DNA from 4 places in the Effusibacillus pohliae DSM 22757 genome. Region 1 is predicted to be linked to each of the others. Evidence: riboswitches for the same ligand, from Rfam matches in the RefSeq annotation. Region 1 holds a riboswitch; each other region holds the start of a gene.

Region 1 (5,920 bases):
TGCCCCAGGCTTCCCACCAGTTCCGGCAGCCCGCCGACAGCGGTCGCGATCACCGGCACGCCTTCCCGCATCGCTTCCAACACCGCCAATCCAAACCCTTCGCGGCGGGAACTCTGCACATACAGATCAAAACCGGGGAGCAGGCGGGACGCCTCGTCCACCGCTCCCAACCAGCGGATCCGGTCCTGCAGATCGGATGAGAGCTTCTGCAAATCCCGTTTTTGCGGACCGTCGCCGATCACCGCCAGATAGCAGTTATGTCCGCTCTGGACCAGCGTGCGAAAGGCGAGCAGCAGGTCGTCCACCCCTTTTTCCGGGATGAGCCGGGCGATTGTGCCAATCACAACCGCATCCTGCGGAACATTCATCACGGTTCGCGCCTGCCTGCGGGAAAATCGGCCGGCTGCTGGAGGCAGGCCATTGTACACAACGACCACCTTGTCGGCAGTAGAACCGATTTGCCGCCGCACCTGTTCGGCCAACGCGTTAGAGACTGCGATGTATCGATCCGTGCGGGCAGCCAGCCGATTTTCCAAGTTCAAAAACAACGTTTGCAGCAACCGGTTGTCCGGCGCAATAAAATTGTGCAATGTGCAGACCAACCTCGGTTGTCGTTTGGCCAATGCGGCCGCCATCCGCCCGATCAGCGCCGCTTTCGCTCCGTGCATATGCAAAATGTCAACCGGCTGCCGGTCGAGCAGTTGGCGGAGATGCAGCACGCTGCGCAAATCGCTCCACGGGTGCATGCCGTCGCAGAGAGCAAGCGGAATTTTTGCAATTGATGACGGCAATTCGCGATACAGCGGGGACGCGGCCGGGCAGACCACGATTGCCGCAAACTCTCGGGGCGGCAGCCCGCCTGCCAGCCTTTTCACATGCTCCCGTATGCCGCCATCCGCCGGTCGAACCAGATGCATGACGCGAATCGTCACCATATCACCTCACACCGTGTTATGGGATAGGGTGCCCGTTTGCTTGGAAAATGTTTCATATATAAAAAAACAACCCGACAGAAGGTCGGGTCGTCGTGTGCCGCATGGGCGCTGATACCTGTTCAGGTTCTGTTTATTTGAGGATACGAACCTGCACGGTTTGGATGCCGAAGTCGCGCACGGATTGCGCATCCGCGTTGATATAGATGTCGATCCGGTTTCCGCGAATCGCCCCGCCGATGTCTTCAGCTACAGCCATGAAGCCATTGGCCGGTAGATTCGGATGATGGTATCCTGAGACCCAAACGCGGGTACCCAGCGGAATCACTTTCGGATCGACCGCGATCACCCCTTGTCGGACCGGCGTTCCCAGATACGTCTTTCCGCCAAATTGCCCGCTGCTTTCGGTCGGACCGTAAGCGGTCGCTCGCATGGTGAGCGTTTGTCCGGCGGTAACGGCCGGTTTCTGTCCGATGGCGGGGGACTGTTGCGCCTGCACAGCGGCCGGATTGCCGGTATCGCCCTCGCGAACGGTGTTTGCAGCCATCCCGCTGCCACCTTGCGCAGCAGCCGAAGCGCTCCCATTTCCTCCGGTGGCTGATGCACCGTTTGCATATGCCCGGGCAGCAGGTGCGCCGCTGCGGCTAGCCAGCACCGCTGACTGCGCAGCGGTCTCCGGCTCATTTTGTTTGCTTTCCTCTGCGGACTGCAAGGTCGCAGGCGGCTGCGGCTGGGATTGCTGTGCCTCGACAGTTGACTTGCCAGAATCCGCTTTGCCGTGCACTGCCTCCTTGGCCATCCACCCTCCGCCAATCAGAGCCGAAACGATCGCTGCACAGGCGGATGCCTTTTTCAAGGTCAACATCATCGTATGCACTCTCCTTCCAAGCCTCCGAAGTTAGCTGACGGGTTCGGGAGAAGGATCCCGGACGGCAGGCTTGTCGCATGCCGTCATTCACCCCAGAAAATCGGTTCCTCCGTACGCGGCGGGACAGGTGCTGACGCGTTCATCCGGAAACTGGAAGCCCCATCCTGGGCGCCCATGTTCCGAACTGAAACGGACATCCACCTCTGTGCCGGCCGCGATTCGGCTTATTTGTAAGACCCGTCCATTATACCCGGCTTGTGCGGACCGGTCATTAGTGAGTTGCTGGAAATTCGGCAAACGCCGAGTTGATCATCCTTGATCAAAAAAAACACCGTCAGGGTGTGCCCCCAACAGTGGTCAGGAACCGGATCAGGTTTGTTTCACGACCTTCACATATTCAATGTCCGGATCGTCCGGTCCTTGCACCGGCAGCCCCGCTTTCATCAGTTCGCGAATGTAGTTGACGTTTTCCCGAGTGACGATTTCCCCCGGGAGCAAAATCGGAATGCCAGGCGGATACGCCATCACCAGTTCTGCAAACGTGCGGCCGACCGCCTCGTCGAGACGCACCACTTCCGTCAGCGAATAGAACGCCTGCCGCGGCGACATGGCCAATTTTGGCATTTCAGGAAGGTGCACCTGGATCACCTGTTTGCCCGTCCGGTACATGTGTCGTTCCGCGATGCGCCGCAGCGCATGCAGCAGCGCGTCGATATTGTCCCTGGTGTCGCCGAGCGTTACAACGCAAAGAATATTGTACAAATCGGACAACTCCACTTCGATATTGAACTCTTCCCGCAGCATCTGTTCCACATCGTACCCGGTCAGCCCCAGTTTCTTGACGGAAATGGTGAGCTTTAGCGGATCCATATCGTACACGGAAGAGTTATGCAAAATTTCCCGGCCGAAGCAATACAGCCCCTCGATCCTGTTAATTTCGGCGCGGGCGTATTCGGCCAGTTCGATCGCCTGGTCGATCAGTTCCCGCCCGTGAATCGCCAGATGTTTGCGGGCCACGTCAAGCGACGCCAGCAGCAAATACGACGTCGAAGTGGTGGTCAGCATCGACATGATCGCATGCACGTGATCGGGATTGACCAAACCTTCTTTCACGTTGAGCACAGAACTTTGCGTCATCGAGCCACCCAGCTTGTGCACCGAAGTGGCAGCCATGTCCGCGCCCGCTTGCATGGCAGACAAGGGCAATTTTTCGTGAAAATGGATGTGTACGCCATGCGCCTCATCCACAATCACCGGTACGCCTCGTTCATGCGCCAGGTCGACGATCGACTTGAGGTCGCAGGCAACCCCAAAGTAGGTGGGATTGATCAGCAGCACCCCTTTCGCGTCCGGATGCTGGTCGAGCGTGCGGCGAACCGTGTCATACGACACTCCGTGCGCGATTCCGAGATTTTGGTCCAGTTCCGGATGCATAAACACCGGTTCCGCTCCCGCCAAAATGATCGCAGCCGATACGGACTTGTGGACATTGCGCGGCACCAGCAGCTTGTCCCCCGGTCCCACCACCGACATCACCATTGTCATGATCGCGCCCGATGTACCCTGCACCGAGAAAAACGTATAGTCAGCGCCAAACGCTTTGGCCGCCAGTTCCTGCGCTTCCCGGATCATCCCTTTCGGATTGTGCAGGTCATCCAACGGCGCAATATTGATTAAATCGATCGACAGCGCGTTCTCTCCGATAAAATCGCGGAACTCCTTCGCCATCCCGGCCCCTTTTTTATGGCCCGGAATGTGAAACTGGATCGGATTCTTCTGCGCGTGTTCGACAAGCGTGGTGAACAGAGGCGTGCGCTCTTGTTCATTTGCGTTCAATTCAACTTCCCAACCTTTCTCAAAAAACTTGGCATCCGCCAAGCGATTGGCGCAGGGGAATGCCACAGTCGGCAGTTGCACCTGAAAACATACAGCAGTTAGTATAGCAAAAGCTGGTCCATCGCGAAAGTAAAAAAATACAAACCGCCGGCAGCGGTTTGCATCTGCATTAAAAATAACTTCTGGCGCCTATATAATGCGCTGTCCAATAGGGGTTGGACAGGGAGGAAATCGTCACTCCTTTTGACGAACTGGCATGGATGAACGTTCCGTCTCCCAGGTAAATCCCGACATGGGACGGACCCGGTTTGTACGTGCTGAAAAACACCAGATCGCCTGCTTCCAGCTGGCTCTTCGGTACCGGCACGCCTGCATTGAACTGCTCTTCCGACACGCGGGGCAGCGTCAATCCGTTTCGGGCAAATACGTAACCGGTAAATCCGGAGCAATCAAATCCAGTCGGGGACTGTCCACCCCAAACGTACGGAACTCCTATGTACCGTTGGGCCGTTCCCGCAATCCGCGCCTGCAGCAGCCGCTTTTCCAGCGCTCGGAACGTTTGCGGCCCGACGATCCCGTCTACGTCCAAGCCGCTGGCCTGCTGGAAGCGGATCACCGCATCCTTCGTCAGCGGACCATAGTATCCAGTAGCGGTCGCTGTGAAATACCCGAGTTCTTTCAGTTCCGTCTGCAGTGTCTGCACGTCGTTGCCGGACATCCCGAATTTCAGGATCGTATCGCCAAATGCGGCCTCCGCCCGGCCCGGCAACTGGACCGCAACGAAAATGGCAGCAGCCACTGTAATCGTCCTCCACAACTTCGCGTGCTTGTTCATCTTTGGCTTCTCCTCCCTGTTTCCCTTGATGTGGCAACCTGTCTCGGTTTTTATTGTAATAGGGAGAAGATTCAAAGAATAGCTGAAAATATTGGAAATATTCTAAAACCTAGAACCCCTTTCAGCAACCACTGCGCCGTCAAACAGCGGTTGCGACAATAAAGGAAGTAAACGAACTCTCTCTTTACGCAGTTGCCTATGAAAAAAAACCTCCACCTCGTGGAAGTTTTATACACCCGGTAACGTGAAAACCGTTCCCCTTATAACGCACCGACAGGGATGAACACTCCATCCCTCAGATGCATTCCGAGGCGGCATCGTTCCAACTGATTCTGGAACAATGACACCTCCGCGCGGGATGGATCGTCCCGGTTTTCCTGATCAATATTCATGAATCGTCCACGTATAGTGAAACTCCACACTTCCTTTTAGTGTTTGCGCAACAGGACAGCCGCGGTCAAAGACTGCAAGCACACGTTCAGCCGTTTCCCGAGTTCCTTGCGGAATCTTCAGTTCAAAATGCACATTGATTCTGGTAATTCGCAATACACGTTCGACCGCTTCAATTACTCCTTGCACGTTCGCTGTTATTTTATCGGGGTAAGAGGGGATTTGACGCGCTGCCAGCGCGCCAGACAAAGTCCCTACAAGTCAGCCTCCCGCCGCCGCCACAATATGATCCAGCGTGGATGGAAGAGGCGTCTCTGGCGTATATCCGTAAAATCGTTGCACGCCGCCATGGACCCCAAATTCGAGCGGTTTGTCTTCAAATCCGCTGATGTAAGCCAAACGTTTGGGAGGCTTATCCTGGACGATGCGAATGTTTGTAAGTTCAATCGGTTCACCCATTCTTCCACTTCCTTCCTGCATGTATTTTTTCAAACTTGAGCGCCCTGCTGCCTGCACAAAGCCGGACTGCTGCAGTTGCCTACAGCGAATACTTTAAACGTACACAATTTTCACCCAAAAATCTGTAGCATGACTTACATTTCAGTCCTGATCCGCATCACCATCCGTCCTGTGGGGATATTCACACAATTCCACAAGCGTCCCGTTGGTTGACACCGGATGCATGATTAAACCTGATCGCAACCGAATCGCAAAGTCCACTTCAGTTCCCCTCTATCTGATCTGCCAAGCATAACCTGGTACCCCACAAGACGACTCGTTCCCCTTTCCTGCAGGAGCTCTTCAATGGGACTTCTTTCCTGAAAAAGCCCCTCCCGAACACCCGCCGGGAGAGGCTGCATCACAACGTGTCAAGCGCATTCAAACAGCACCGCAGGCGATCGGCGAACAAATCGGGCCTGCTGCTTTATCATAACGTATCAAACGCTTCCTTCAATCCATGCACGAGAAAATCGAGGTCTTCCTCCGTCGCGACAAACGGCGGAGCGATCGTCAGCACGTTGTGGAACCCGGGGACTGTATCCCCGTTTTTGCCGATGA
Region 2 (5,920 bases), on a different contig from region 1:
AGATCCGGCGGTTCCGAACATCAACGCCAGCGTCATCAGCAGAGTCAGCCATTTTTTCATCGATTATCCCCTCCCATCGCTGGTCCTAAAAAGCCAATTTTCTGCGCCGCAGCGCAATCGACAGAACGATACCCACTACCGAAAAATTGGTCAGCAGCGAGCTTCCTCCGTACGAAACAAACGGCAGTGTAATCCCGGCGACCGGCATGATCGTCAGATTCATCCCGATGTTTTCAAAGATTTGAAACGCAAACATGCCGAATGCCCCAGCGATAAAATAGACCGAAAAATCATCGGGCGCTGTAGACGCGACAAGAATCATTCGATAGAGAAACACGAAAAATAACAGAATCAAACAACTGGATCCGACAAACCCGAATTGTTCCGCAATCGCCGAGAAAATAAAGTCGGTCCACTGCTCCGGCACCCAAGCGCCTTCCGTCTGTGACCCGTGCAACAGTCCTTTTCCGAACAACTGGCCGGCTCCGACAGCGATTTTCGCTTGCATCACCTGGTACCCGATCCCCGTCGGATCCGCTTCCGGATCGAGGAACGTGACGATTCGTTCCTTCTGATGCTCTGCCAGCGGAAGATTGTGAATCAGCTTTAACGTCTGATCGGGAAACACGGCTGTACCGAGAATAACCGCTGTGCCCAACAGCCCGCCGGCAATCGCCAACAGGATCAGTTGCCGCCTGCTGACAAACAGAACGGTCATGCTGAACAAGATTCCGATCAGCACGAGCGCCTGCCCCAGCGCAGGCTGTTTTACTATCAAAACAAGCGGTACTCCCGCAATCAGCAAGACGGTTCCGAACTGTTTCCAGCCAAAAGCGGTTTGCTGCTGTCTGATTTTCGCCATATAATCGGCGATCGTCAGTATCACAAAGATTTTCGCAAACTCGGACGGCTGAAACTGAAAACCGGGCAGCAAAATCCAGCTGTGGGCGCCTTTGACAGCGGGAAACGCGAATACGATAACCAGCAAAAACAGACTGATCCCATATCCGATCCAGGCCACGCGGTTTCGAAACATCTCATAATCGAGTATCGCAAAAAACAGCGTGCCGATATAGGAAACGATCTGCCAGGCGACTTCTTTGACGTACCAATCTTCCATTCCGGGACGGTGGACCGTGGTCGAATAGACGGCGACCGTGCTGATCGCCGAAATCGCGAGCAACACGAGCAGCATCAGAAAATCGAAGTCTTTGATATGCCGTTTCAGCCACTCTCTGCTTACCATTTCAATGCCACCTGTCCTTCAAGTTCCGCATCTACATAATATATCAAACAAATACGGAATAATTGTGGAAAACGCAAAAACAATCGTCTGTACCGGCCGACAGCCGCTCATGGGCAATCATTCGTAACGGACTCCCTGATAAATCACAAATCCAACCGGATGATGTGTGAAATGCAACACCGGATCACCGGGATTGCCAACCGATGGATAGGCATGATTTTTGTCAATGTATTCTCCTTGCAACTCAATCACCTGACCTGCCTGAAGATCTGGAATTGGCCCATTCAACCCCCATGAATCTCCATAACGGATTGAACAAAAAATTTCGTCCTTAACGATTGACGGATCCCCGCCCCGAACGTCAAACACCGCTGTCTGATGAATTAGCAGGTGGTGATGGGCAACCCCTTGCACCCGCACATCTTCTTCGACTGTCTTAATAACTGATTTGATATGAACAATGGGACCGTGGAGGGCTAGGGGGTGTTGATGGTGGCCCAGCCGCTGGTTTGTGATGGTGTGGCCAAAGATCGGATGATGATCAGACATACGGTTCCTCCTATTCATCCATTCTATTTCTAAATATACCACTCTCTCCCCATTTTCCGCACTGACTCGGCACTTGAAACTAAAGAAAATGGATGCTTGGCAACGAAAACACATTATTTTTCGTTAGATTCGGAACAAATCGAACCAAAAATGCCGCTCCCCCCATCGACCGGCCATTGTGCATTTTTAACACTGTTTTATAATAATGCTCATTAACCGGATAATGCCGAATCTGTTTCGACAGAGCGGAGGACCCAATTCTTTTGGGGTGAATCCAATGATCATCATTGGTAAGGTGACAACTCTTCTGCCACCTGAACCCGTCAGCTAACTCCGTAGGCGAAAGCAGAGGAGGCTACAACGGCCTTTCCGGCCGTTTGTTGCATTTTCCAGGCAAATGATTGGCAAACTACTTGGTACCCGTAACATTGGGAAAGGAGAACGTTTAGATGTTCAATCCTCATTGGACTCACCCCCTGCTTGTCCTGAGTGCTGTTTTGGCCATCATTTTTGCGCTTGCCAACTTCAACAGCCTGAAACGGATCTTCATCGGCCGGCCCATGCGCACAAGTGAACTGCATGCCAAACATAACAAACTGTATTGGTTTGTGGCTTTGCTTGTACTGGCCGCCGACCTCTATTCATCCGTCGCATATGGGCCGGAAGCCGGAATGACAGAAGTGGCCATGTTAGGCCCCGCCGCCAAGTGGCTGATTCTGCCTATCACCTTCGCCACCGTGGTACTCCTGATCATACTGATTGTATCCTACATTATGGGTGTCCTGGCGTACCCAAACGGTGGCGGCGCCTATATGATCGCCAGAGACAACTTTAAAACGTCTTGGATTCCCTTGGTTGCATCAGGTTCACTGCTAGTCGATTACATCCTGACCGTAGCGGTTTCCGTATCTGCCGGAGTACAGGCCATTGCGTCCGCTTATCCGGTGGTTGCTCCCCACGCCACCACCCTGTCGGTGATCTGTGTGCTGATCATTCTTTTGGTGAATTTGCGCGGGGTCTCAGAGTCAGCCAGCATATTTGCCTGGCCCACTCTATTGTTTATGATCAGCATGGTTTTCCTGATCCTGACGGGATTCACCGATCAGCTGCAGAAAGGATTTGTGCAACCCTCGACGCCGTCGGTTGGTACTATACCAAAAGGACTCACCACACTTCTTTTATTAAAAGCGTTTAGCGCAGCCTGCTCGTCCTTGACAGGAATTGAGACGATTTCCAACTCGGTTCCCGTTTTTCGAGAACCGGCGGCAAAAAATGCGGTAAAAGCTTACGTGGCGCTGGGACTCATTACCGGCGGAACTCTGTTGGGATTTGCCTACCAGTTGTATGTCAAGGGAATTTCGGTGGATCCTCAAAATACGATGCTGTCCCAATTGGCAGGCGTTTATTTTGGCCACGGTCCCATCTATCAAATCATCATCTGGTTGACATTTATTGTTTTGATTTTGGCAGCCAACTCCACATTTACGGGATTTCCACAACTGGCAGCCCTTGTTGCCAGTGACGGTTTTTTGCCCAGATCGCTGACGATCCGTGGGGATCGCCTGGGTTACTCAAACGGAATGATCATTCTGGCGGCTCTGGCTTCTCTTTTGATATTGGCGTTTCAAGCGGAAACAAACTTGCTGATTCCGCTTTATTCGATTGGCGTATTCGTTTCGTTCACGATCGCCCAAATCGGACTTGTACGCCGCTGGCTAAGAATCAAAGGGCCGTATTGGAAGCTGAAAATGTCGGTAAATGCGGTTGGCGCGGTAACCACGGCACTCGTTTCGATCGTGGTCGCTACCACAAAGTTCACGGATGGCGCCTGGATTGTGATCGTGGTCCTGCCTGCGATCGTTCTCGGATGTCTCGCCATTCGTCGGCACTATGAGCAAGTGGCCGATGAATTGAGAATCGATTATAAGACGATGAAACCGAGATCCCACCACGTTGTGACGATCGTGCTGGTGTCAGGCGTCCACCGAGTCGTGCTGAACACCATATCATTCGCCAAAAGTTTACACACAGACGTGATCGCCTTATATGTGGGGTTTAACGATGAAGATATTGATAAAATGGAGAAAAAATGGGAGGAATGGGGAGCTCCATGTCGCCTGGTGACGCTGAAAAGTGAATACCGGTCACTTCTGAACCCAATCACACGCTTTATTCAACGTGTAGAAACACATGAGGGACGGCCGGATCATGTTCATATCCTGATCCCGCAGTTTATCCCGAGAAAATGGTGGCACTTTATATTGCACAACCAAAGCGCATTGCTGCTTCGGGCATGGTTATTGAGACACAAAGACGTAATTATCACAACCGTCCCATACCATTTGCAAAGGTGAACCCAATTGCGCGGTTCAAACTGCTCCCCGCATCGTCCTCTCTGATGCAACGGCTGGACCCCTTGCTGGCCCAGCCGTTCTATTTGAATCCTGAAAGAAATTCTTGAAAGAACAACCACTCACTCCTGCGCCATGATTTCGATGTCTCGCATTAGGTTCTCTTTGCTATGAGTGCCCTCTTCTACATCGGTGGCATTTCCTGCAAAATGGCCATTAATGACTCTCCGAACCCAATTATTCCGATCTACTTCGACGATAATCGGGTCGGTTGTGAGTATCTTATCTGAATGATTTACCCCTTTCAGAAAGAAACGAGAAGCAATTGTATACGGATTTTCTTTCGGGGAAAGGAACCACCACCCACTAAGATCCGCTTTGAAACCATACTCGCTTACTAAAGCGGGAGTTATATCTTCATTTAGCGGAACAGGAATCAATAAGGCAGCGTTTCCAAAAAGCTCTTTTTCCTTGAGTTTTTCCTGCAAATTGATCATATCTTCAATCGATGAGGGGTCGGATTTAAAGAAATACACCACCCGTACCTTACCGGATAGCTTGAAAAAATCGGTGGATTGGCCATCTTTGTTGACCACTGTAAAATGCGGAGCCACATAATTGACCGGCGGACGAGACCCCGCCCACCAAGCCCAATACCAAATACCGGCAACAACGGCTGTACCTAAGAGGCATGCGATGGCAGTCAGCCAATGCCGCTTGATGAGTGTAAACATATCATTTACACCTTCTCTCGAAAATAGTAATGAAGTTCAGTATCTATAATCACGATCCATTTCCCATCATTTGCTAGAAGATCCATTTTTGTATCTGTTCCAATAACGCTCTTCCTCCGACGTAGAAAACACTTGATCGTTCATCCCAATCGCTTGATGGACATATTGCCGCGTCGGAAGAACGTGCGGAATCAAAACATCTCCCCCATCCGGCAAATATCGTTCTACCAAATCCTCCATCCGTGGCACCTGTCCCGTCTCAATGTCAGATCCATCCGCGCTATAAAGGAGTTTTCCGATCTTCAGCATATCACTGGCAGTCATGTTCGTTTCCACATAGGGAGCCATTTCATCCAATAGTTCGGGCAATTTCAGGAATGTGACAGACGATTTGCACTTTGCGGCTAACGCCCGCAAAAAATTCCGTTGTCTTTCCGTTCTTTTGTAATCCCCTAACGCATCATGCCGAAAACGCACAAAATCCAGTGCCTGTTGCCCACCCAAATGCTGCATGCCCTTTCGCAAATGAATGTGCGTCCCGTCCGTTGGATCATCGTAATTCATATCCTCATCGACGTTGATATCCACGCCACCGAGTATATCGACAATCTTTTTGAATCCCTCAAAGTTCGTTTCTACATAATAGTGGATCGGTATGGATAGAAAATTCCCAATCGTCTCAACCTCTTTTTGTGGCCCTCCGAGCGCATTTCCTGCATTGATTTTCTCATAATCATATCCCGGGATGTGCCACCACGTATCTCGCAAAACGGAAAACACTTTCACTTGATGAGTAGCCGGATCCACACTGAGCAATATGATACTGTCCGATCGGGTATGTCCTTCTCCCGGTCGGGCATCTTCACCCAACAACAAGATATTGACTCTCCCTCCCGTCCAGGTTTCGGTCGTTGCATGAACAGTTGGAGCAGATTGGATCCTACCGGCGAACCGGTAAGCGTGATATCCGTAGTAGCCGACAATACAAAGCAGGATAAGCATCCCCAGGAAGACAGCCCGAAATATCCTTTTCTTCATCC
Region 3 (5,920 bases), on a different contig from region 1:
TAGTCTGACGTATATCGCTCAATTTCGTTTCGCTTGTAATCCCGCAAGAACAAATCCGCTTGCTCGAGAAAGCTGTTGATTAGATTTTCATAGTTGCGGACGGTCAGAAAGTTGGTCTGATTTTCGAGCGAAGCCAGTTCGGAACGCTTTTGCTGCAACTGCTGATACGCATGCGTGAACTGGGCTTCCGTGTCCGCAGACGGAGCGTTCATATAGTTGGTGACGAGCGTCATCATCTGGTTGGTTTGCCAGGAGATTTCGTTCAAAAGCAACAGCCGGCGGACAATCTGGTCGTACCGGTGAAGCGCCGTTTCCTTGTTCCAAAGAATCAAGACGGATACACCGGCAAACAGCAGGATGACGCTTGCGGAAAACAACAAAAGCTTGATGTGAATGCGGATCGTTCCTTCACTCCTTTGCCCCGACACCGCGACGATTCAATTGGTCGGCTGTCAAAATGTGAATGTCTGTATAATAGGACGGCTGCAACCGCTTTCCCTGAATTGCGTCGATCAATTGCTCCACACTGTGGTAACCCATCTGGTACGGTTCCTGGACGACCGTTGCGGCAATCACTCCTTTTTTCATCCAGTCGATCGTCTCCGGCAATCCGTCAAATGCCAGGATATACAAATCATGTCTGCCCCGGTTGAAGGCAACCTGCGCCATCGCCATCCCGTCAAGAGCGCTCGCCCCGAACAGGGCGTTGATTTCCGGATGATGGTTGAGCAGGGTGGCGGTCTTTTCCATCGCCCGGATCCGACTGATGTTCGATGATTCAATTGCCACGATCTGCATGCCGGGCTCATCACGGATCGCATCCTGAAAACCTTGCAGCCGTTCGATCATATTGGACGCTTCAAAGCTGCCGGTGATAATGCCGATTTTTGCCTGTCCGTGCAGCGCTTCCGCCATATGTTTGCCCGCCTGGTACCCTGCCTGGTAATTGTTTGTTCCTATATAGGTAAGCCGTTTCGAAGTGCGGGCGTCGGTGTCGACGGTGATCACCGGAATCCCGCGCGCGATCGCCTTGTCAATGACCGGCTGAAACTTGGCTTCCTCCAACCCTTGTGTCAAAATGCCATCGACCCGACTGGCGATCGCCATCTCGATCAACTGGATATGCTGTTCCAAGTTGCTTTCCACGGGACCGCGAAATTCGATCGCCACATTGTTGTTGCGGGCTGCATCCTCCGCCCCTTTTAACACCAATTTCCAATACGGGTTGTTGATTTCCTGCGAAATCAGGATGAAGTGATAGCGCGGTTTTTCGTACATTTTGCTTTCTTCGGTGTCTTGCACAGACCAGATTTTGCCGGTATAATACACGGTCTGCAGAAGCGAGAGAAGCAACAATCCGGTGAGTGTCGCAATCAGGACCTTTTGCTTCAGATGCTACCCCTCCTACTTTTTATCGAGCGCTGGCCGACGCTATGCGGCGCATGCACGATCCGGCGGCTTCACGACCGGCACGCAACCAGCTCCCGTTGGATGCAACCAGTCACACCGGGCAGGCTGCCAATTGCAAATTTTCAGATTGGTATAGATATAATTCCGCATGGACCGCCGATCTCCTGCCGCTCTTGCATAGCACGATCCGACGGCTGTGCCGTCGTGACGTGACTTGCACTCAAAGAGTATCAGTGGCGCTATGGCAATGAATTGGCAAGTCGCCCTATATGCCCTCTGGGTGCATAGCAAAACTCCCCGGCCGTCACCGGGGAGTTCCACTTAAAACATCCGTTTCACAACCGTTATGTGCTTGTACCAGTAGGAACCGGGTTTCAGAGGCAGATAGCCGACTTTGCCCAAACCGCCGCCCTCCTGGATCATGCGGCCGTTGCCGATATAGATTCCGACATGGTGGCCCTGGTCAAACACGACCAGATCGCCCGGACGCATCTCCGACTTGGGCACCGGCGTGCCGACCGAACGGTATTGAACCTGCGAAGACCCGCTCATCTTGTATCCCAATGCGTGGTGGTACACATAAGCGGTAAAATTGGAACAATCGAATCCAAACTGGCCCCGGTCTTCATTATGTCCCCAACGGTACGGGGTGCCCAGCTTGCTTTCGGCCACTTTCAGCACCGCATCAAACTTGGTTTGATAATCCGCATCCAGCGGGGCTACCGGTATTACATTCTGGTCGTAACTGACTCCAGGCGGCAGATTCGCCGAACGATACCCTGTTTCCGCAGATACGGGACCGGCCAGCGAGACAGCCACAACCCCGGCCGCCACAAGCGACAACACTTTGCGTTTCAACATGCACACCACTCCCTTTCAAGCCTGCGAGGTTAGCTGACGGGTTCGGAAAAAGGGATTCCCCGACTGCAACAGCAGTTTCACCCCAAAAGTGGATCCCCCGCGCTCGTTTTGAGCTTCGGCTTCTTTTTTCGTGATAAGGGTAACATGGGACGCCTGGGCTTGTCAGCCTGTAATTTCTGGCACGGTTGGCCTGTTGTGGCCAGCGTTTGCAGTCAAAAAATAACCCCTGAATCCGCAAAAGCAACGGAATGCCTTGCTGATTCCAAGGGTTCTCTCTCCAAAAATAAAAGACCGATCAACTCGGTCTTTGCGCTTACCAAGGAAAACGAAATCTATGAGGCGGCTACCCTCCGTCGGCCACGGGCCCAGTGGGCCTTGGCAAACTGCCTGATTTTCCGATAGGTCGATTTGTCCCGCAATTTGGCAAACAGAAAATGGGCGGGACCAGTATTTTCCTCGATCATCCAGACGTTGCCCCGTTTGTCCACCGCCAGGTCGAGTCCGATTTGCCAGTACCGTTTGTAATCGTCGAACCGGCGGCAGGTGTCGTACCCCAACCGAATCATTTGCTGCTTGACCGCCTCGATGGCCTGCGGTCTTAGGCCGAGCGAACGGCGCAAGGCGGTTTCCACTTCCGTCACGTATCCTTTGCCGCGTCCCAGGTTGGTGATAACGCTGCCAGGTCCGGCCACTTTCGCGACCATTCCGACATACTGCCATTTGCCGTCCGGTCCCCGCATCATCATCAGCCGGATGTCAAACGGGCGGCCCGCGACTTCCGCCAGCCGAATCGCTTTTTGCACGATATAGCTGCGGCCGCCGGGCTTGATTTTTCGGTACAAATCATCGATCGACGGGCAGGCGACCGGCGCACCCCGCTCCCGCACGAACGAATAGCCGCTGTCCGTTTTCCAAGCCCGGATCACTCCCCGCCCCTGGCAACCGCCGGTCGGTTTGATATAGACCGCCTTGTAATTCGCCAAATAGGCGGCGAGCGATGAGCGGGTCAACAAGGTCGTCGGCGGCAAAAAGGGGCGGATCGAGCGAACGGAAGAAAAAAATTTCCAGAGTCCCCATTTTCCCATTTCCGGTCGTCTGTCCGGTTTGTTCAAATTGGATCACCCCTCACACCAAGCCGATTTCGCGCAAAAAATAGCGAACGATGCGCATCTGATAGCGGACGCGATCGGCCAGCAGCAGATTCATCGAAGTTTCCACCGTGACAGCGGGGTATCCCAACAGCCCGGCTGCCAGGGGATGGAGCGGCTTCTCGTTTGCCTTATACGGAAATCCCCGCGATTTCCCGGCCGTGAATGCCGCCGGTGACCAAACAGACCGACCCCCCTTGGCGTCCTTGCACGATGTAATAAGAGGGAGAAAATGGGGTGTCCGCTGCCAAACGCCGCCGTTTTGTGCGCACCTGCGTTCGCCTCCCGAATGCTTTTTCGGATATAGTACGCGGCCCCGGGTTTCGGCGAACCGGGCAGCCAACGGGGAATCGCAAAATATGCCGCTGGAAGTCACCGCCCGGCTTTCCATTTCACCCAATCGCCGCCCGGAATCGGGATTGCATGTCGCTCCAACCAGCCGAGTTTGCCGGAAGGGAACGCGTACACCAGGCTCCTCACCCGGCGCCCGCCGCCGGCTGCCGCCCAAACCGTCACACGTTCATATAAATTCCGCGGATCGCCCGGACCATAGTAGTCTTCCAGCTCATCGAGGATCGGCAGCACCGGCTTCAAATCGGCAAAGCCCAACAGATCGCCTCGAACTCGTGTGACGGCGACCGCCACCCGGACAGTCCGGCCGTTGTCTCCCCCGGCAGGCTGCGGTCCGTCCGCCTCCGCACGGGGCAGGTCGCGAGCCAAAACCAATGCCGGGTACCCCTCCCGTAAATGGTACAATCTGCCCTGCACAAATGCCGGTTTGACGGTGACGACAAATTTCTTCACCAAAGAGTGGTACTTCTGCCCCGACCGCAAAGTGCCATAGACAAATACGTAGTGCATGCTGTGACCTCATCTCCACCCTATCAAATCGCGGTATTCACTGCGAGTCCAACGAGCCGTTCTGCACCCCCTCTGCCCGGGCGGGTTTCAGACTGCGGCAGGGCTTGGCTACTGCACCTGACGCTCCTTTCCTTGCCAATATTGGTCCCGCAGTGTTCGTTTCAGGATCTTTCCTGCGCCCGATTTTGGCAGTGCATCGACAAAATCGACCGACTTCGGCACTTTATAGTTGGCCAATTTTTCCCGGCAATGCCGGATCAGTTTCTCCTCCGTTAGGCTGTGGCCCGGTTTCGTGACAACGACCGCTTTCACCGCCTCGCCCCACGTTTCATCCGGAACCCCGATCACCGCCGCCTCCAGCACAGCCGGGTGCTGGTAAATCACATTCTCCACTTCCACCGAGTACACATTTTCGCCGCCGGTGATAATCATATCCTTCTTGCGGTCGACGATGTAGACGAACCGGTCTTCGTCCATCGCCGCCATGTCACCGCTCCAGTACCAGCCGTCCCGCAGCGCGGCGGCCGTCTCTTCCGGACGGTTCCAGTAGCCTTTCATAATGTTCGGTGCACGGGCGATCAGTTCGCCGACTGCGCCGTATGGCAGCTCGTTGCCCTCCGGATCGACGATTTTCAGCTCCACATGGTACACCGGCTGCCCGCAAGCAGACAGCCGCCGTGTCTCCCGCTCATCTCCATCGACCACATGATGCTCCGGCATCATCACAGTCAAAACGGGCGCCGCTTCCGTCATTCCGTACGCCTGATAGAACTCGCATCCCAGAACGGAGATCGCTTTTTTCAGCAGTTCGGCGGGAATCGGCGAAGCGCCGTAGAGCAGCTTGCGCAGCGAGGACAGATCGCAGTTGCCGATCTCCGGATGGTTGACCACCATGTTGATCATCGTCGGCACCAACAGAACGGCCGTGACTTTTTCCCGCTCGATCGTCTCCGCGACCCGTTTCGGCTCGAACGAGCGGATGTGGGCGTGGGCGCCTCCCACCATCGTCACCGCAAACGTGCTCGCACCATCCGCCAGATGGAACATCGGCGCCGCGTGCAGATAGATGTCGTCGCTCCGGTATCCGATAGCCAGCGCCACCTGGTAGGCGTTGACCGCCAGATTTTTGTGCGTCAGCATCACGCCTTTCGGCAATCCGGTCGTGCCTCCCGTGTAAAAAATACCAGCCAAATCGTCCTCGTGCAGCTCCGGTAGCCGCAACCCGGCCGGCTGGCTCACCAGGTCCTCATAACAAACGGCATTTGAGTCCGTCACAGGTGTGTCTTCCGCCAAAATATACTGTTCAATCGACAGCAATTCCGGTCGCAGTTGCAACACCACCGGCAGAAACTCGCGGTGGAAGAACAGCACTTTCGTTCCCGCATCCTGCAAAATAAACGAAATTTCCGGCGCCGCCAGCCGAATATTCAGCGGCACCACGACCGCCCCCAGCAAAAAGCTGGCATAATAAATCTCCAGATAGCGAAAACTGTTCAGCATCAGCAGGCCGATCCGGTCACCTTTTTCGACGCCCATCGCCTGCAGCCGGCCGGCCAACCGCTTCACCCGCTCCCCAAATTCTCCGTACGTCAGTCTGACATCGCCGTCAATGATCGCCAGCTTGCCCGCCCGATTTTGCA
Region 4 (5,920 bases), on a different contig from region 1:
GAGGCAGCAATTGCGAGGAGGGGAACCGGCTTGACAGGGTAGCAGGCTTGTGAGATAACATATACCACCACGGTACTCCGTGGGGGTATCTTTTTGGGGAACAACGGGTGCCGCATGCCGGTACAGCGGATTGCGAAAGCTAAACAGAGGCGAAGCATTGCATAGATGGAAGGTGATGGAAATGAACCGGAAACCTGAAGATATACGAGTCGTCTGCGGCATGTCCGGCGGCGTCGACTCCTCGGTTACCGCCCTGCTCTTGAAACAGCAGGGGTATGACGTAATCGGCTTGTTCATGAAAAATTGGGACGACACGGACGAGTTTGGCCATTGTACGGCTGAGGAAGATTTTCACGATGTGCGGCGCGTTTGTGAGCATATCGGAATTCCTTATTACACGGTCAATTTCGAAAAAGAATACCGGGAGAAAGTGTTCGAATATTTTTTGGACGAGTACCGCAAAGGTCGGACTCCCAATCCGGACGTGATGTGCAACCGTGAGATCAAGTTCGGCGAATTTTTGGAGAAGGCGTTGGAGCTTGGCGCGGATTATATCGCGACCGGCCATTATGCCCGCATCGCGCACGCGGACGAAGAATACCGGCTGTTGCGCGGGGTCGATCCGAACAAGGATCAGACCTATTTTCTCAACGCTTTGAACCAGTACCAACTGTCGAAGGCGATGTTCCCGATCGGCCACCTCACCAAACAGCAAGTGCGGCAAATCGCGCTGGAAGCCGATCTGCCGACCGCCAGGAAGAAAGACAGCACTGGGATCTGTTTTATCGGCGAGCGGGACTTCCGGGAGTTTTTGCGCCACTACCTGCCGGCGCAACCGGGGGAGATGCGCACCACGTCGGGCGAAGTTGTCGGCCGGCATGAAGGGTTGATGTACTATACGCTCGGGCAACGGCACGGTCTGGGCCTCGGCGGTGCCGGGGAGCCGTGGTTTGTGGTGGATAAGGATGTGAAAAACAATATTCTGTACGTCGAACGGGGGGCCGATCATCCACGGCTGTATTCGAAAGGGCTGTTTGCCATCGATGTCAATTGGATTAGCGGCAAACAGCCGCCGCAGCCGTTCTCATGCATGGCCAAGTTCCGCTATCGCCAGCCGGATCAGGCAGTAACTGTGTATCCGCATCCGGACGGCACATGCGACGTAACTTTTGATCAGCCGCAAAAAGCGGTCACTCCAGGGCAAGCGGTTGTGTTCTACCAAGGCGAAGTGTGCCTGGGCGGCGGCATTATTGACCGGGTCTACCGCGAGCTGCCGGCTGCCTACCAGGCGGTGGCGTCGGCCAAGTGACGTTGAAGGCGAACACGGGAGTGAATGGAAGAACACGGGCGTCCACGGGTGCCCGCTGTTTTTTTTTCGCACCTGCCCGAGGGTTTCCCCATATAGTACAACGAATGATACGTTGGGGGGATTCCATATGGTTTTTCCAAGTCCATGCCACCTGTATCCCTACGGCTGGCCTGTGACAGCCGGGTACCATCCATACCGCTTTTCACCACCGCCTGCCGCTTTGTTGGTTCGACCGGATCAGTGGAAGTATCTGTCACGCCAGGTGGCACCGTTTCAGCACGGCCCGGAGCGAATGGCGGAGCGGCACCCGCACGTCCGGCATGTAGACTGGGCGTCCCGATTTCCGAACGATGTGATTTTGCACGGACCGCGTCGCAATGAAATCGCCCTCACATTTGACGATGGCCCGGACGATGTGTGGACGCCGCGTGTTCTGAGCGTGCTCGCCCATTATGATGTAAAAGCGACTTTTATGTGTGTCGGCAGGCGCATCGCGGACCATCCGCAAGTATTGCGCCGGATTTACAGGGAAGGGCACGTGGTCGGCAACCACAGTTGGAATCATCCGAACCTGACGAAAATCCCGATTTCGCAAGTCGGCGAGCAGGTCGAGCGCACGGCAAACGAAATTCACCGGCTGGTCGGCGTCAGACCGCATCTATTCCGTCCGCCATACGGCGCTCTCAATGAACCGGTGATTCGTGAGATCATCGCCCTGGGCAACAAAATTATTTTGTGGAATGTGGACAGTCTCGACTGGGCAAGGCTGACTGCGGCGCAAGTAACAGCCAACATCCTCGCCCATGCCGGTCCCGGTTCGATCGTGTTGGAACACAGCGCCGGCGGACGCGGGGAAAGCCTGGAGGATACGGTGCGGGCGCTGCCGCGTGTGATCGAGACGCTGCGGGAAGAAGGCTACCGGTTCGTCACTGTCCCCGAATTGCTGGGCATCCCGGCTTATCGTTCGTGAGTGGATCACACCGGCGGGCGGGTGTAAAATTCTGCACACCGCACTGGCTGTCCAAAGGATCAGGCCACGCCGCCCGACATGGCGGAAGGCAGGAAGCGGGACGAGATAGTCTGTCTGCTAGAAATGTGGAGCGACGACGCATCAAAGTGGAATCCGCAGTGGAATTCACAGGGATGCACCTCATGGTGTCAAACGTGAAACAAAAATTTGAAAGAGGCCGCGTGATAGTATCCCCGAGCGCGCCTCTTTTTAACGTTAACGAGCTGGCCGTTTTTCTTCCATAATTTACCGCTTTTTCGCGAGGGATTTTCTTGTTATCGTAGTTGATGCCGAAACTTCAAACCATCGAAGTGCGGGGGACCTATTTTTTACGGAGCGGCGCGGTCGTTCCGTTTGGGGTGAATCGCCGATGGCGTAGGGTTGTATCCTCAATCCGAACCCGACAACTAACTCCGCAGGCGAACAAAAGGAGAGGATAACATGAGTGCAAAAAAGAAACTGGCCGCAATGGCCGCAGGCCTGTCCATCGCCAGTCTGGCGACGCCGGCGTTGGCGAGTACATACGAGGTGAAGCCGGGTGACACGCTGTGGAAAATCTCCCGAACGCATCATGTGTCGCTCGCAGAGCTAACCGCAGCCAATCCAAGCGTGCATCCGCGGAATCTGCAGATCGGACAAGCCATTCGGGTGCCGGATGGAAAGGCGGACGCCGATGGCACATACGTAGTGACCGGCGATGACACGTTCTGGAAAATCTCCCGCAAGCTGCATCTTCCCCTGAAGGATCTGCTGGCGGCGAATCCGGGCGTCGATCCGTTGAATCTGTACCCCGGTGTTGTGCTGCGCCTGCCAAAAACGGGTGTAGCCAGCAAACCGGTTGTGTCCCCGGCTGCCACCAAGCATGCAACAGCGACTGCAGCCGCGACTGCGGGGCAACAGCCGCAAGTGAAAACAGCCTTGGGACAAACGTTGGCCTACAGCCGGGTGATTTCCGGCGTGGCAACCGCTTATACCGCATCTGCGCAGTGCAATGGATCATGGGGAGCGGTCGACTACTTCGGCAATCCGCTGCAGGTGGGTACCGTGGCGGTCGACCCGTCGGTGATTCCGCTCGGTTCCAAGCTGTACATCACCGGTTACTCGTTTTCCGGTCTGCCGTTCGGCGGCATGATCGCCTACGCAAGAGATGTGGGGGGCGCGATCAAAGGGAACCACATCGATATTTTCGTGCCGACATCGGATGAGGAAGCCAGCCAGTTTGGCATGCAAAATGTAAAGATTTATATATTGAAGTAGAAAAAAGCGGATATTTCGCCTCCCTGACGCCGTTCTCTTGGAAGAACGGCGATTTTTTTGGTCAGATGCAGGAGTTTTGCCGATCGGTATGGAATAATTTTCTAGGATACGGGAGGGGATTCGATGAATGACTGGCGTTACGTTTTGTATGCGATCGTGCTGGCGATTGTCGCCTGTTTTACGAGAGAAATCGTCACGTTTGTGATGCTTGGGTTTATTTTGCTCGCATTGGGCAACATCGGAAACACGCTGCGGCAGATTCACCAGGAATTGAAAAGGCAAAACGATTTGCGCGGATGACGGGGTGATCCAGGTTTGGATTGTCGGAAAAGAACTCAATCAAACTTGAACAAAGAAACCCGGACGAAAGAATTCGGTTTTTTTTGCATTGGGTCTCCTGAATGGCACAGGGTGGATTTTTTGTTTGATTTACATTTATTGTAAATCCCCTTTTGGCGATCTTGTGATATGCGGCGCACTGGATTACAATAGTAAAATCAGAGTGAAACAGTCGGAAATTACATCGAGACAAACGGGAGAGAGAACGATGCAGCGGATCGATTTGCGGAGCGATACGGTCACCCTGCCGACGGAGGCGATGCGGAAAGCGATGGCTGAGGCGGAACTGGGTGATGATGTATATGGGGAAGATCCGACCGTCAACCGATTGGAGGAACTGGCGGCGGAGAAACTGGGGAAGGAAGCGGCCCTGTTTGTGACGAGCGGCACGCAGGGCAACCAGGTGGCGATTTTGTCGCACGCGCGGGCGGGCGAGGAAATCATTCTCGAGGCCGATTCCCACATCTTTTTCTATGAAGCGGCTGCCGCGTCTGCGCTGGCCGGCGTGCAAACGCGAACGATCGCGGGCGTGCGCGGGGTGATGGATCCGCGGGAGGTGGAGCGGGCGATCCGCGGGGTGAACATCCATTTTCCCCGCACCGCCTTGATCTGCCTGGAAAATACGCACAACCGGGCGGGTGGAGCCATCCTGCCGCTCGAAAATCTGCAGGCGATCTACGAACTGGCACAACGCAAACAGGTCCCGGTACATCTGGATGGAGCACGGGTGTTTAACGCGGCGGTCGCGCTTGCGGTGGATGTCCGGGAGATCACCCGGTTTGTCGATACGGTGCAAGTCTGTTTTTCCAAGGGGTTAGGGGCGCCGGTCGGCTCCGTCCTGGCCGGTCCGCGCGATTTCATTGAAGCGGCAAGGCAATGGCGGAAACGTTTGGGCGGCGGCATGCGGCAAGCGGGGGTGATTGCGGCGCCGGCGATCGTGGCGCTGACCGAGATGGTGGACCGATTGGCGGAAGATCACGAGAACGCCAGGCGGCTGGCCCTGGCGCTCGCCGAAATGAAGGGATGGCAAGTCGACCCCGGTCTGGTCGAGACGAATATCGTGATTGCAGATGTGGCAGGCACCGGCCGGTCTGCGACTGAATGGCTGGATTGGCTGGCTAAAGAAGGCGTGCTGGCGGTTGACTTCGGCGATACGCTGATCCGCTTTGTCACCCATAAGGATGTCAGTTCATCCGATCTTGAAGAGGCGATCCGGCGGATTCACCGGGTCGTGAAGCGTCTGTAGGGCGGCGGCCCGCTGCCCAAAAGGTGCAGCAAGTGGCGCGAAGTACTCGGAATCCGCTGCCAAGCTTTGCGTCACTTTGATGGGAATATTTGAGGGGTGGAGAAAATGGATCTGTTCTCTTTCCAGGCGGAAGAATCGCAGCAAAAATTGGCTCCGCTCGCCGCCCGCATGCGTCCGCGGACATTGGACGAACTGGTCGGACAGGATGCGATTGTCGGGCCGGGCAAGCTGCTCAGGCGGGCGATCGAGGCGGATCAGCTGTCGTCGATCATTTTGTACGGTCCGCCGGGGACGGGGAAAACGACGATTGCCAAAATCATTGCCGGCCATACGAAATCCTATTTTCACACGTTGAACGCGGTGACGGCAGGTGTGTCCGACATCCGGCAAGTGGTGGAAGAGGCGAAAAACCGGCTGGCGATGTACAACCAACGCACGGTGCTGTTCGTCGATGAGATCCACCGCTTCAACAAAGCCCAGCAGGACGCGCTGCTGCCGAATGTGGAAGACGGCTTGATCATTCTGATCGGAGCGACGACGGAGAACCCGTTTTTTGAAGTGAACGCGGCGCTGTTGTCCCGATCGCAAGTGTTCCCGCTGTCTTTGCTGGCGGAGGACGATTTGCGCCAGGTTGCCCGCCAGGCGCTGCAGGACCCGGAGCGGGGATTGGGTCATTTTTCGGTCAAAATGGATGAAGAAGCGCTCGATCATCTGGTGCGCTGTGCGGACGGGGATGCCAGACGGTTGTTGAACGCGCTGG

Evidence for each region. A riboswitch is a leader RNA that binds a small molecule or an ion and turns the genes downstream of it on or off. The one in region 1 is predicted to bind cyclic di-AMP.
Region 2: it holds a riboswitch for cyclic di-AMP, as region 1 does, so the genes downstream of both, C230_RS0111765 (APC family permease) here and C230_RS21250 (3D domain-containing protein) in region 1, are expected to answer to the same signal.
Region 3: it holds a riboswitch for cyclic di-AMP, as region 1 does, so the genes downstream of both, C230_RS0116580 (C40 family peptidase) here and C230_RS21250 (3D domain-containing protein) in region 1, are expected to answer to the same signal.
Region 4: it holds a riboswitch for cyclic di-AMP, as region 1 does, so the genes downstream of both, C230_RS0118240 (LysM peptidoglycan-binding domain-containing protein) here and C230_RS21250 (3D domain-containing protein) in region 1, are expected to answer to the same signal.

Annotation. Positions count from the first base shown of each region.
Region 1 is NZ_AQXL01000108.1:15,482-21,401, forward strand. It holds gene C230_RS0105735 (glycosyltransferase family 4 protein) at 1-932, opposite strand, end outside; gene C230_RS21250 (3D domain-containing protein) at 1,066-1,800, opposite strand; cyclic di-AMP (ydaO/yuaA leader) riboswitch at 1,804-1,931, opposite strand; gene C230_RS0105745 (aminotransferase class I/II-fold pyridoxal phosphate-dependent enzyme) at 2,170-3,636, opposite strand; gene C230_RS0105750 (C40 family peptidase) at 3,806-4,471, opposite strand; gene C230_RS23850 (OsmC family protein) at 4,853-5,110, opposite strand; gene C230_RS0105760 (hypothetical protein) at 5,123-5,320, opposite strand; gene C230_RS0105765 (aspartate aminotransferase family protein) at 5,790-5,920, opposite strand, start outside.
Region 2 is NZ_AQXL01000125.1:32,863-38,782, reverse strand. It holds gene C230_RS0111780 (hypothetical protein) at 1-60, opposite strand, end outside; gene rodA (rod shape-determining protein RodA) at 86-1,246, opposite strand; gene C230_RS0111770 (hypothetical protein) at 1,364-1,795, opposite strand; cyclic di-AMP (ydaO/yuaA leader) riboswitch at 2,010-2,151, shown strand; gene C230_RS0111765 (APC family permease) at 2,245-4,149, shown strand; gene C230_RS21420 (hypothetical protein) at 4,269-4,880, opposite strand; gene C230_RS20260 (LCP family protein) at 4,947-5,920, opposite strand, start outside.
Region 3 is NZ_AQXL01000133.1:128,561-134,480, reverse strand. It holds gene C230_RS0116590 (sensor histidine kinase) at 1-428, opposite strand, end outside; gene C230_RS20830 (sugar-binding protein) at 409-1,278, opposite strand; gene C230_RS0116580 (C40 family peptidase) at 1,732-2,271, opposite strand; cyclic di-AMP (ydaO/yuaA leader) riboswitch at 2,275-2,402, opposite strand; gene C230_RS0116575 (YheC/YheD family protein) at 2,604-3,383, opposite strand; gene C230_RS22715 (hypothetical protein) at 3,551-3,691, opposite strand; gene C230_RS21540 (gamma-glutamylcyclotransferase family protein) at 3,792-4,280, opposite strand; gene C230_RS0116560 (fatty acid--CoA ligase) at 4,389-5,920, opposite strand, start outside.
Region 4 is NZ_AQXL01000135.1:88,624-94,543, forward strand. It holds gene mnmA (tRNA 2-thiouridine(34) synthase MnmA) at 176-1,309, shown strand; gene C230_RS0118235 (polysaccharide deacetylase family protein) at 1,437-2,279, shown strand; cyclic di-AMP (ydaO/yuaA leader) riboswitch at 2,597-2,755, shown strand; gene C230_RS0118240 (LysM peptidoglycan-binding domain-containing protein) at 2,760-3,575, shown strand; gene C230_RS23060 (hypothetical protein) at 3,699-3,875, shown strand; gene ltaE (low-specificity L-threonine aldolase) at 4,123-5,160, shown strand; gene C230_RS20995 (AAA family ATPase) at 5,266-5,920, shown strand, end outside.